2 regions of the Labrys methylaminiphilus subsp. lupini genome follow, and region 2 is predicted to be linked to the other one. Evidence: predicted binding sites of a transcription regulator. Region 2 holds the regulator's gene; the other holds the start of a gene.
The links. The regulator PhoB, encoded in region 2, activates phosphate uptake and scavenging genes when phosphate is short. The targets are predictions, from matches to a motif close to TGTCATNNANCTGTCAT.
Positions count from the first base shown of each region.

Region 1: ACN6KF_RS14405 (BtaA family protein) is a predicted target of PhoB. The motif match lies at 2,475-2,491, and genes of this name have one in related genera.

Region 1 covers NZ_JBMDIH010000001.1:3,079,963-3,084,162, reverse strand. Annotated here, with positions in the region: gene ACN6KF_RS14415 (MaoC family dehydratase) at 1-433, shown strand, start outside; gene ACN6KF_RS14410 (class I SAM-dependent methyltransferase) at 468-1,124, opposite strand; gene ACN6KF_RS14405 (BtaA family protein) at 1,133-2,413, opposite strand; gene ACN6KF_RS14400 (DUF6636 domain-containing protein) at 2,538-2,963, opposite strand; gene ACN6KF_RS14395 (ABC transporter ATP-binding protein) at 3,343-4,200, opposite strand, start outside.
Region 2 covers NZ_JBMDIH010000001.1:3,724,177-3,728,376, reverse strand. Annotated here, with positions in the region: gene ACN6KF_RS17650 (RNA polymerase sigma factor) at 1-933, shown strand, start outside; gene ACN6KF_RS17645 (hypothetical protein) at 952-1,689, opposite strand; gene phoB (phosphate regulon transcriptional regulator PhoB) at 1,830-2,531, opposite strand; gene phoU (phosphate signaling complex protein PhoU) at 2,545-3,264, opposite strand; gene pstB (phosphate ABC transporter ATP-binding protein PstB) at 3,300-4,127, opposite strand; gene pstA (phosphate ABC transporter permease PstA) at 4,124-4,200, opposite strand, start outside.

The DNA of each region.
Region 1 (4,200 bases), 640 kb from region 2:
GATCGGTGCCTTCACCTTTTCGGTCGAGAACATCAAGCGCTTTGCGGTGCTCTACGATCCCCAGCCCTTTCACGTCGACGAAGCGGCTGCGGCGGCCAGCCATTTCGGCGGCCTGGTGGCGTCGGGCTGGCAGGTTGCCGCGGTCTGGATGAAACTCCTGGTGGCGCATCAGGAGGTCGAGATCATCAGGGCGCGCCAACTCGGCAAGCCGGTGGTCAAGCTCGGCCCGTCACCGGGCTTTCGCAACATGGTCTGGGCCAAGCCGGTGCATGCTGGTGATACGCTGCGCTACAGCGTGGAGATCACGGGCAAGAAGGAGAGCGCTTCCCGTCCCGAATGGGGCATCGTCTCGATGCTGAGTTCAGCCATCAACCAGCATGGCGAGCAGGCCTTCCGCTTCGAGGGCACGGTGTTCTGGGAAAGGCGGGGGTAAGGGAAATATAGCGTGCCCCGCAATTGGCTCGAACCTATGTCATTATGGCCGGCCTCTCCAGTTCCGCATAGAAGGCGTAGCCACGGTAGAGGTCTTTGGTCCGAAGCCGCAGTCCCTCGCGGCTTGCGAGGTCCGCCAACGCTGTGGGCAATGCCGCGATGGGATGGACGTGGAAGCGTGCCAGCCAGGCGAAGAGCAGGCGCTTGAACCAGCCAGGCAGGCCCTCCTGCTGGCCGAAATCCACGATCAGAAGGCGCCCGCCTGGGTTCAGGCCGGCAATGGCACGTTCCAGTACGGCGCGCCAGTCGGGGATCATCGAAAGCGTATAGGAAATGTAGATGCGCTCGAAACCCTTGCGCCTGAGCTGTCCAGGCGAAAAGCGGGTGGCATCGGCCTCGGCCACGGTGACTCGCGCCAGGCGATTGCGGTCGAGCGAGTGCCGGGCCGTTTCGAGCATCGCCGTCGAAATGTCGAAGCCGTAAAGTGGTGTGGCGGGATAGCGCCTGGCTACGGCGATGAGGTTGCGGCCGGTGCCGCAACCGATTTCGAGAATCGCATCGCTGGCGGCCGGTCGCAGCGAGGCGATCAGGTGATCCCGGCCGAGCAGATAATATTTGCGCGTGAGATCGTAGATGTAGCGCTGGTGGCGATAGATCCGGTTCATCGCCGCCGCAGCATCGCCTGTCTGCATCTCGATGCTCAATGGAGGGCTCGCAGCTCGTAGAGATGGAAACCGCCATAGATCGCGGAACGGTCGTGGGCGGTCCAGGCTCGGCAACGCTCGCGGTCATAGGACCAGCGTGCCAGCAAGTCGGCGGGGATGCGGCCCGGGAGCAGGCTCTCCTCGGCGGCGGTACGGAAGATCACCCGGGCGCCGGGGCGGGCAGTCCGGGTGATCTCGCTCCACAGCTTGGTGAGGATGACATCGGTCATCCAGTCCTGCGCATCGAGCAGCACATAGGCGTCGAGGCTGGCTGCTGGCTGGGCCTTGAGGTGGTCGATCAGGTTGACGTGGCGCACCTCGATGCGGTCGGCCCGATCGCGCACGGCCTCATAGGCGGCGCGCTCGAGATAGGGCGGCACCGGCCCGTCGCCCTCCGGTTTGTAGCCGCGGCCGAAGGCCTGCCAGGCAAAATAATTGTCCTTGAGGTCGAAATCGCAGGCGAGACGCTCCAGTCGTTCGCGCAGCACATCGGCAATGCCTTCCCCGTCGGCGGCGGCGCCGGCCAGGGCGTCATACTGTTCCGGCGGAATGCCCAGGCCATAGAGCGAGGCCCGCCGGCGGGTCAGCCATTTGATATGCGGGCGATCGAACAGGGGAGCGATGCGCTCGTCGAAGACACGACGCTGCTCGGCGAGGTCGCGGGCTGCCAGCAGGTCGGCCGGATCGATGCGATGCAGCCGTCCGATCAGGTGGCCGAGACCAATGAAACGGCCGAGCAGGCCATAGCGATAGAGGTTCTTGCCGAAATAGCCGATGCGACGGCGGCCAAGCAGGTCGCGGCCATCCCAATAGGCGCGTGTCTCGGCATCGAGATGCGGACGAAGCGCGGTTTCATAAGCCGAGACATTGCGGCGCTGATCGGCGCGCGCAAAGAAATCGTAGAAGGTGGCATGATCCGGCAATTGCTGGGCCGCGGCGATCTTCAAGCGATTGAGCGCGATGTGATGGCGGTTGAGATCGACGGCGGTGATCGAGGCCGGGCCGGCCTTGAGATAGCTCATCACGTTGCAGCCGCCCGAGGCGATTGCGACCAGCCGATCGTCGGGCTTCAGCGCCAGCGCTTCCATGTCGATTTCGGGGTCTTCCCAGATCTGGGCGTAGACGAGGCCGCTGAAAGCCAAGGTGAAAAGCCGATCCTGGATGCCGCGCAATGACAACAGCCGATGGTGCTCCACGGCTTGTTTGACGTGGCCCTGCTTGGCTTGGCCCTGGCTCTTGGCTCGTGCCTGTGTCCCGATGCTGTTCACATCCGTCATCCCCAGCCGCTCCTTCGTCGAATCCAGGTTGCGTGATGGGATTCGCGGATAAGACCAAGCGATGACGGGGGGATGACAGGGGCTCTTCAAAGCGACGTGGAGGCGACAGCTTTCCGCTGCCTCCTCAGTAGGCCAACAGTTTGGCCCGGCTGATGAAGAAGCCGTGGCCGTCTCGTCTGCGGCAGGTCAGGCCATCCTCGGCCGAGACGCATTTGAAAGGGCCATTCTCCCAGGTCTGACCATAGCCGACAGTGGTGTCGCCGTCACAGCAGAAGGGATCGCTGATATCCTTGTAGATGGCGCCTTTTCCGCTCGGCCCGAGAATGATCCGCGCGGGTGATTGCTTCTCCCTTTCGCAGCTCAGGGTCGGCAATTCCAATCCCGCGCTCGCGCCCTCGCCCTCGCTCTGCGGAATGAAGCGGCAGGAAATATTGCCGCTCGGCATGGCAAAGCTCACCATCGAATCGTCAGCCAGGGCCGGCACGCTCAAGGTGGTAGGCATGAGTGACAGCGCGAGGGTGACGGGCAGGATGAATCTGGGCTTCTTCATTTGATATTTCCGTTGGAAACACAGGCGGGGGAAGACGAAGAATGATGCTCTGCAAGCGTGATGGGGCGAAGTTTCGAAGGATACTCACGACACCCCCCGGCACTACAGCCGCAGTTCACGTTTGAAGGGGATATACGGAGCGTCAGCCTCCTGGCTGACGCTCCGTATATCCCGCCTCCTTAGGGCTCGTCCGCCGATAATAGAATCGAATTGGCTCGACCTTTGTCATTGCCGGGTTTGACCCGGCAATCCAGCTCCTTCCAGGTATCGAAGACGGGGCCGCTGGATGCCCGGGTCAAGCCCGGGCATGACAAAGGAGGCATTTCAATTATTTTCGGACAATGCTTTACCTGTTCAAACGCAACTGTCGTGCCAGGCCTCAAACCGTATTCGTGGCCTCGACGCGCTCCTTGCCCAGCGCCGCCGCCATCAGGGTCTGGGTATATAGTTCCCGCGGCGCATCGAAGATCTGGGCGGTCGCCCCTTCCTCGACGATGCGGCCTTCCTTCATCACCACGACATAGTCGGACAAGGCCCGCACCACCGATAGATCATGGCTGATGAACAAGTAGGACAGGCCATGCGTGGCCTGCAGTTCGCGCAGCAGTTCGACGATCTGTTTCTGCACCGAGCGGTCGAGTGCTGAGGTTGGCTCATCCAGCACCACCACCTTGGGCTTGAGGATCATCGCCCGTGCAATGGCGATGCGCTGGCGCTGGCCACCGGAGAATTCATGCGGATAGCGGTTGCGGGCGGCAGGATCGAGACCAACCTCGGTCAGAGCCTGGATGGCCCGCTTGTCGCGATCGGCGGCCGATAGATTCGGCTCGTGCACCCTCAGGCCCTCGGTGACGATGGAACCCACCGACATGCGCGGAGAGAGCGAGCCGTAGGGGTCCTGAAACACCAGCTGCAGGGCGCGCCGCAGCGGCCGCATCTCGAACACGCTCGCTTTCGAGATGTCCCTGCCGTCGAAGCGGATGTCGCCCTCGCCGGAATTCAACCGCAACAAGGCACGCCCCAGGGTCGACTTGCCCGAGCCTGATTCACCCACGATGCCGATGGTCTGTCCCTGCTGCAGGCGCACGGAAACATCGTCCACCGCCTTCAGGTCCATGGCCTTGTGGCCGCCGAACATACTACCGCTGAGATGATAGGTGACCCGGATGTTGCGGCCCTCGAGCAGCACGGGGGCATCGGGCTGCGGTGGATCCTTGTGGCCTGACGGCTCGGCCGC
Region 2 (4,200 bases):
CCTGTCATTCCCGATGAGCGCCTGCGCCTGATGTTCGCTTGTGCTCATCCCTCGCTCGATGCCGCCGTGCGCGCGCCCTTGATCCTGCAGACGATATTGGGGTTCGACGCCGGCGCGATCGCCAGCGCCTTCCTGGTTTCACCTGCGGCGATGAGCCAGAGATTGGTGCGGGCCAAGCTCAAGATCAAGCAGGCCGCCATCCCCTTCCGGATCCCGGAACCCGACGAGTTGCCCGGTCGTCTCGAAGCGGTACTGGAGGCCGTCTATGCCGTCTATGCCGAGGGCTGGGCCGATCCCGAAGGGGCGCAGGCCCGCGAGCGCAATCTGTCGGTGGAAGGCATCTGGCTCGGCCGGTTGCTGGTCTCGCTCCTGCCCGGCGAGCCGGAAGTGCTCGGCCTGCTGGCCCTGATGCTGCATGCCGAGGCGAGGCGGGCTGCACGCCGTAGCCCGGTCGGCGACTATATCCCGTTGGAACAGCAGGATACCACGCGTTGGGATGCCGCCCTGATCGAGGAGGCTGAGGCTTTGCTCGCCAGGGCCGGGCAGGCGCGACAGATCGGTCGCTATCAGCTCGAAGCCGCGCTGCAATCGGCCCATGCCAATAGGCGCATCTGCGCGACGACGGACTGGGCCGCGATCGTCACGCTGTATGAGGCCTTGGTACTACTGACCGCGTCCCCCGTCGCTGCCATCAACAGAGCCGTGGCGCTCGCCCGTCTTGCGGGACCGCAAGCCGGATTGGCCGGGCTCGACGAGGTCGCCAGCGACAGGCGGATCGCCGATTACCAGCCTTATTGGGCTGCACGCGCGGACTTGCTGGCCCGCGCCGCAAGGCAGGAGGAGGCCCGCAACGCCTATTCGCGGGCGATCGGGCTGGAGAGTGATCCCGTCATCCGCCGTTATCTGCAAGGGCGCCTGGCGGCTCTGGGCTGATATCGGCGCCTGCAGAAGCTATTGGGGATAGCGGCCATTGAAGGGCGGGGCCTCGATCCACCATTGCGGTGTATAGGCGCGCTTGATCGGGCAACGGATCAATGTGTCTTCATCGAGCCACAGCTGCCGCTCGGGGGCGGGGGTCATCACGATGGTTTCCGCCGTGCCGGAGCGGCCGCTTCGCAGGGCCTGGTCCTGCGCCGGCGAGCTGCCGCATCGAAGCTGCAGCGTCGCCTGGAACTTGGCGCTGGAAGGCTCCTCGCCATCGGCCTCGATGACCGCGCAATATTTGCCGTAGAGCTGGATGGCAGGACCGGCTGCCCGTAGAAGCTGCACGGAAACCCGGTTGCCTGGCGTCGCCCCCTGCTTGTCGCAGCCATCGTCCTGCAAGGCATAGATGCCGTCGGCATAGTTGCCCGCCTTCTGGGCATAGGACATGCGCGTGGCGGGCGCGCGTCCGGCCTGCCTGACGGACAAGACGGTCCTGATCTGCCTGCTGCCATCGGGTGCGACCTCCACCATGGCCTCGACCTCGCATCGCGAGCCTTCCTTGCAGATACCGGCGACCTGCTCCTGCATGTCGCTGTCGGCTGCGATGAAGCAATCCTTGCCGATATAGGAGCCCGCCAAGCCGGAGCCGGTACCGAACTCGCCCGAACACAAGGTTTTCTTGAGCTTGGCCGCTGCGGCATCGCTGGGAAGCAGCGCCAACGAACTGGCAGTCAAAAGCGACGCGACGAGCAAGGAACGGATCATGGCAACCCCGGCATTTTCTTTGGCAAGTCGTCTTATCGCAAGCCTCTGAAATCGCCTAGATCGGGCGAGTACCGGGTACGTGATGCGACAAGGCCGGCGGCGAGCCGCCGGCCTTGGTGTCGGGCGATGAAATATCCGTCCTAGGCCTGCTTGGCGAAGGTCTCGTCGAAGGAATAGCCGGCGCCGCGAACCGTGCGGATCGGGTCGATCTCGCGCGTGCGGTTCATCGCCTTGCGCAGTCGCCCGACATGCACGTCGACCGTGCGCTCGTCGATGTAGACGTCGCGGCCCCAGACGCTGTCGAGCAATTGCTCGCGTGCGAACACGCGTCCCGGCGCCTGCATCAGGAATTCGAGCAGGCGGAATTCGGTCGGGCCGAGGCGGATCTCGCGATTGCCGCGATGAACGCGCTTGGTCTCGCGGTCGAGGGAAATGTCACCGGCCTTGAGCAGGGAGGCGACGTGATCGGGCTTGGCCCGACGCAGCAGAGCGCGGACGCGGGCCGAGAGTTCCGGCACGGAGAAGGGCTTGACGACATAATCGTCGGCGCCGGTGGCCAGACCCCGCACACGCTCGGTTTCCTCGCCACGCGCCGTGAGCATGATCACGGGCAGGCGCTCGGTTTCCGGCCGCATGCGGATGCGCCGGCACAATTCGATACCCGACAACCCCGGCAGCATCCAGTCCAGCAATACCAGATCCGGCACGCTTTCGCGCAGGCGGATCTCGGCATCGTCACCGCGCGCCACACTGTCGACCTCATAGCCTTCGGCTTCGAGATTGTAGCGCAGCAGCAGGGTCAATGCTTCTTCGTCCTCGACGATCAGAACCTTGGGAGGCATGGCCTATCCCTTGTTACTTAGCCGGCACAGGAAGGTCGACGAGATCGGTGCTGTTGTCCGCCTTGGGCCGCTCGCCGGCCGGCGATTCACCGGTCACCAGGTAATGCACCGTCTCGGCGATGTTGGTGGCATGGTCGCCGATGCGCTCGATGTTCTTGGCGCAGAACAGCAGATGGGTGCAGAAGCCGATATTGCGCGGATCTTCCATCATGTAGGTCAGCAATTCGCGGAACAGCGAGGTGTACATCGCATCGATCTCGCCGTCCGAACTCCAGACCGAGAGCGCTTCTTCGACATTGCGCTGGGCGAAGGCGTCGAGGACCTGCTTGAGCTGCTCGAGCACCAGGTCAGCCATATGATCGAAACCGCCGAAGAGCTGGGCCGGCTGCGCATGGCTGTGGATGGCGACCACGCGCTTGGCGACGTTCTTGCCGAGGTCGCCGATGCGTTCGAGATCGTTGGCCACCCGCAGGGCCGAGACGATTTCGCGCAGGTCGAGTGCCAGTGGCTGGCGCTTGGCGATGACCAGGATAGCCCGGTCCTCGACCTGGCGCTGGAGCTTGTCGATCGCCAGATCGAGCTCGATCACGGCCTTGGCGCGCTGGGTGTCGCGCTTGAGCAGGGCTTCGACGCTGTCGGCTACGCTCTTCTCTGCATAGCCACCCATTTCGGCGATCATGTTGCGCAATTCGCGCAATTCCTGATCGAAGGATGTAACGATGTGGTCGGACATGCCGCCTCCAAATGAATTCGACGCTGGCCGAGGGATCAGCCGAAGCGGCCGGTGATGTAATCCTGTGTACGGCTGTCGTTCGGGGTGGTGAACATCTTGTTGGTCTGGCCGACCTCGATGAGGTCACCCAGATAGAAGAAGGCCGTCACATCCGCGCAACGCGCCGCCTGCTGCATATTGTGCGTGACGATGACGATGGTGAAGTCCCGCTTCAATTCGTCGATCAGTTCCTCGATCTTGGCGGTCGAGATCGGATCGAGCGCGGAGGTCGGCTCGTCCAGCAGCACGACTTCGGGCTTCACCGCGATGGTGCGGGCGATGCACAGGCGCTGCTGCTGGCCACCGGACATGCCGAGCGCAGAGGCGTGCAGGCGGTCCTTGACCTCGTTCCACAGGGCGGCCTTGGTCAGGCACCATTCGACTCGGCTGTCCATTTCCGCCTTGGAGATCGACTCATGCAGGCGCACGCCGAAGGCGATGTTGTCATAGATCGACATCGGGAAGGGCGTGGGCTTCTGGAACACCATGCCGATGCGGGCGCGCAGCACTGCCGGATCGATCTCCTTGCCGATGACGTTCTGACCATCGAGCAGCACGCGGCCCTTGGCAGTCTGGCCCGGATAGAGGTCGTACATGCGGTTGAGCACGCGCAGCAGGGTGGACTTGCCGCAGCCGGAAGGGCCGATCATGGCCGTGACCTGCCGGTCGATCATGTCGAGATTGATGCCCTTGAGCGCATGCTTCTCGCCATAGAAGAAGTCGAGATTCTCGACCTTGAGCTTCACGGCGGCGGCTGGATTGGCGATGGGGCGTTCGGCAACCGCGATGGAGGCTTGTGGAGTAGCGGACATGGGATCACTCATTTCTTGGGAGCGAGCACGAAGCGGGTCAGAATATTGAGCGCCAACACGCCGGCGGTGATGAGGAGGGCGCCGC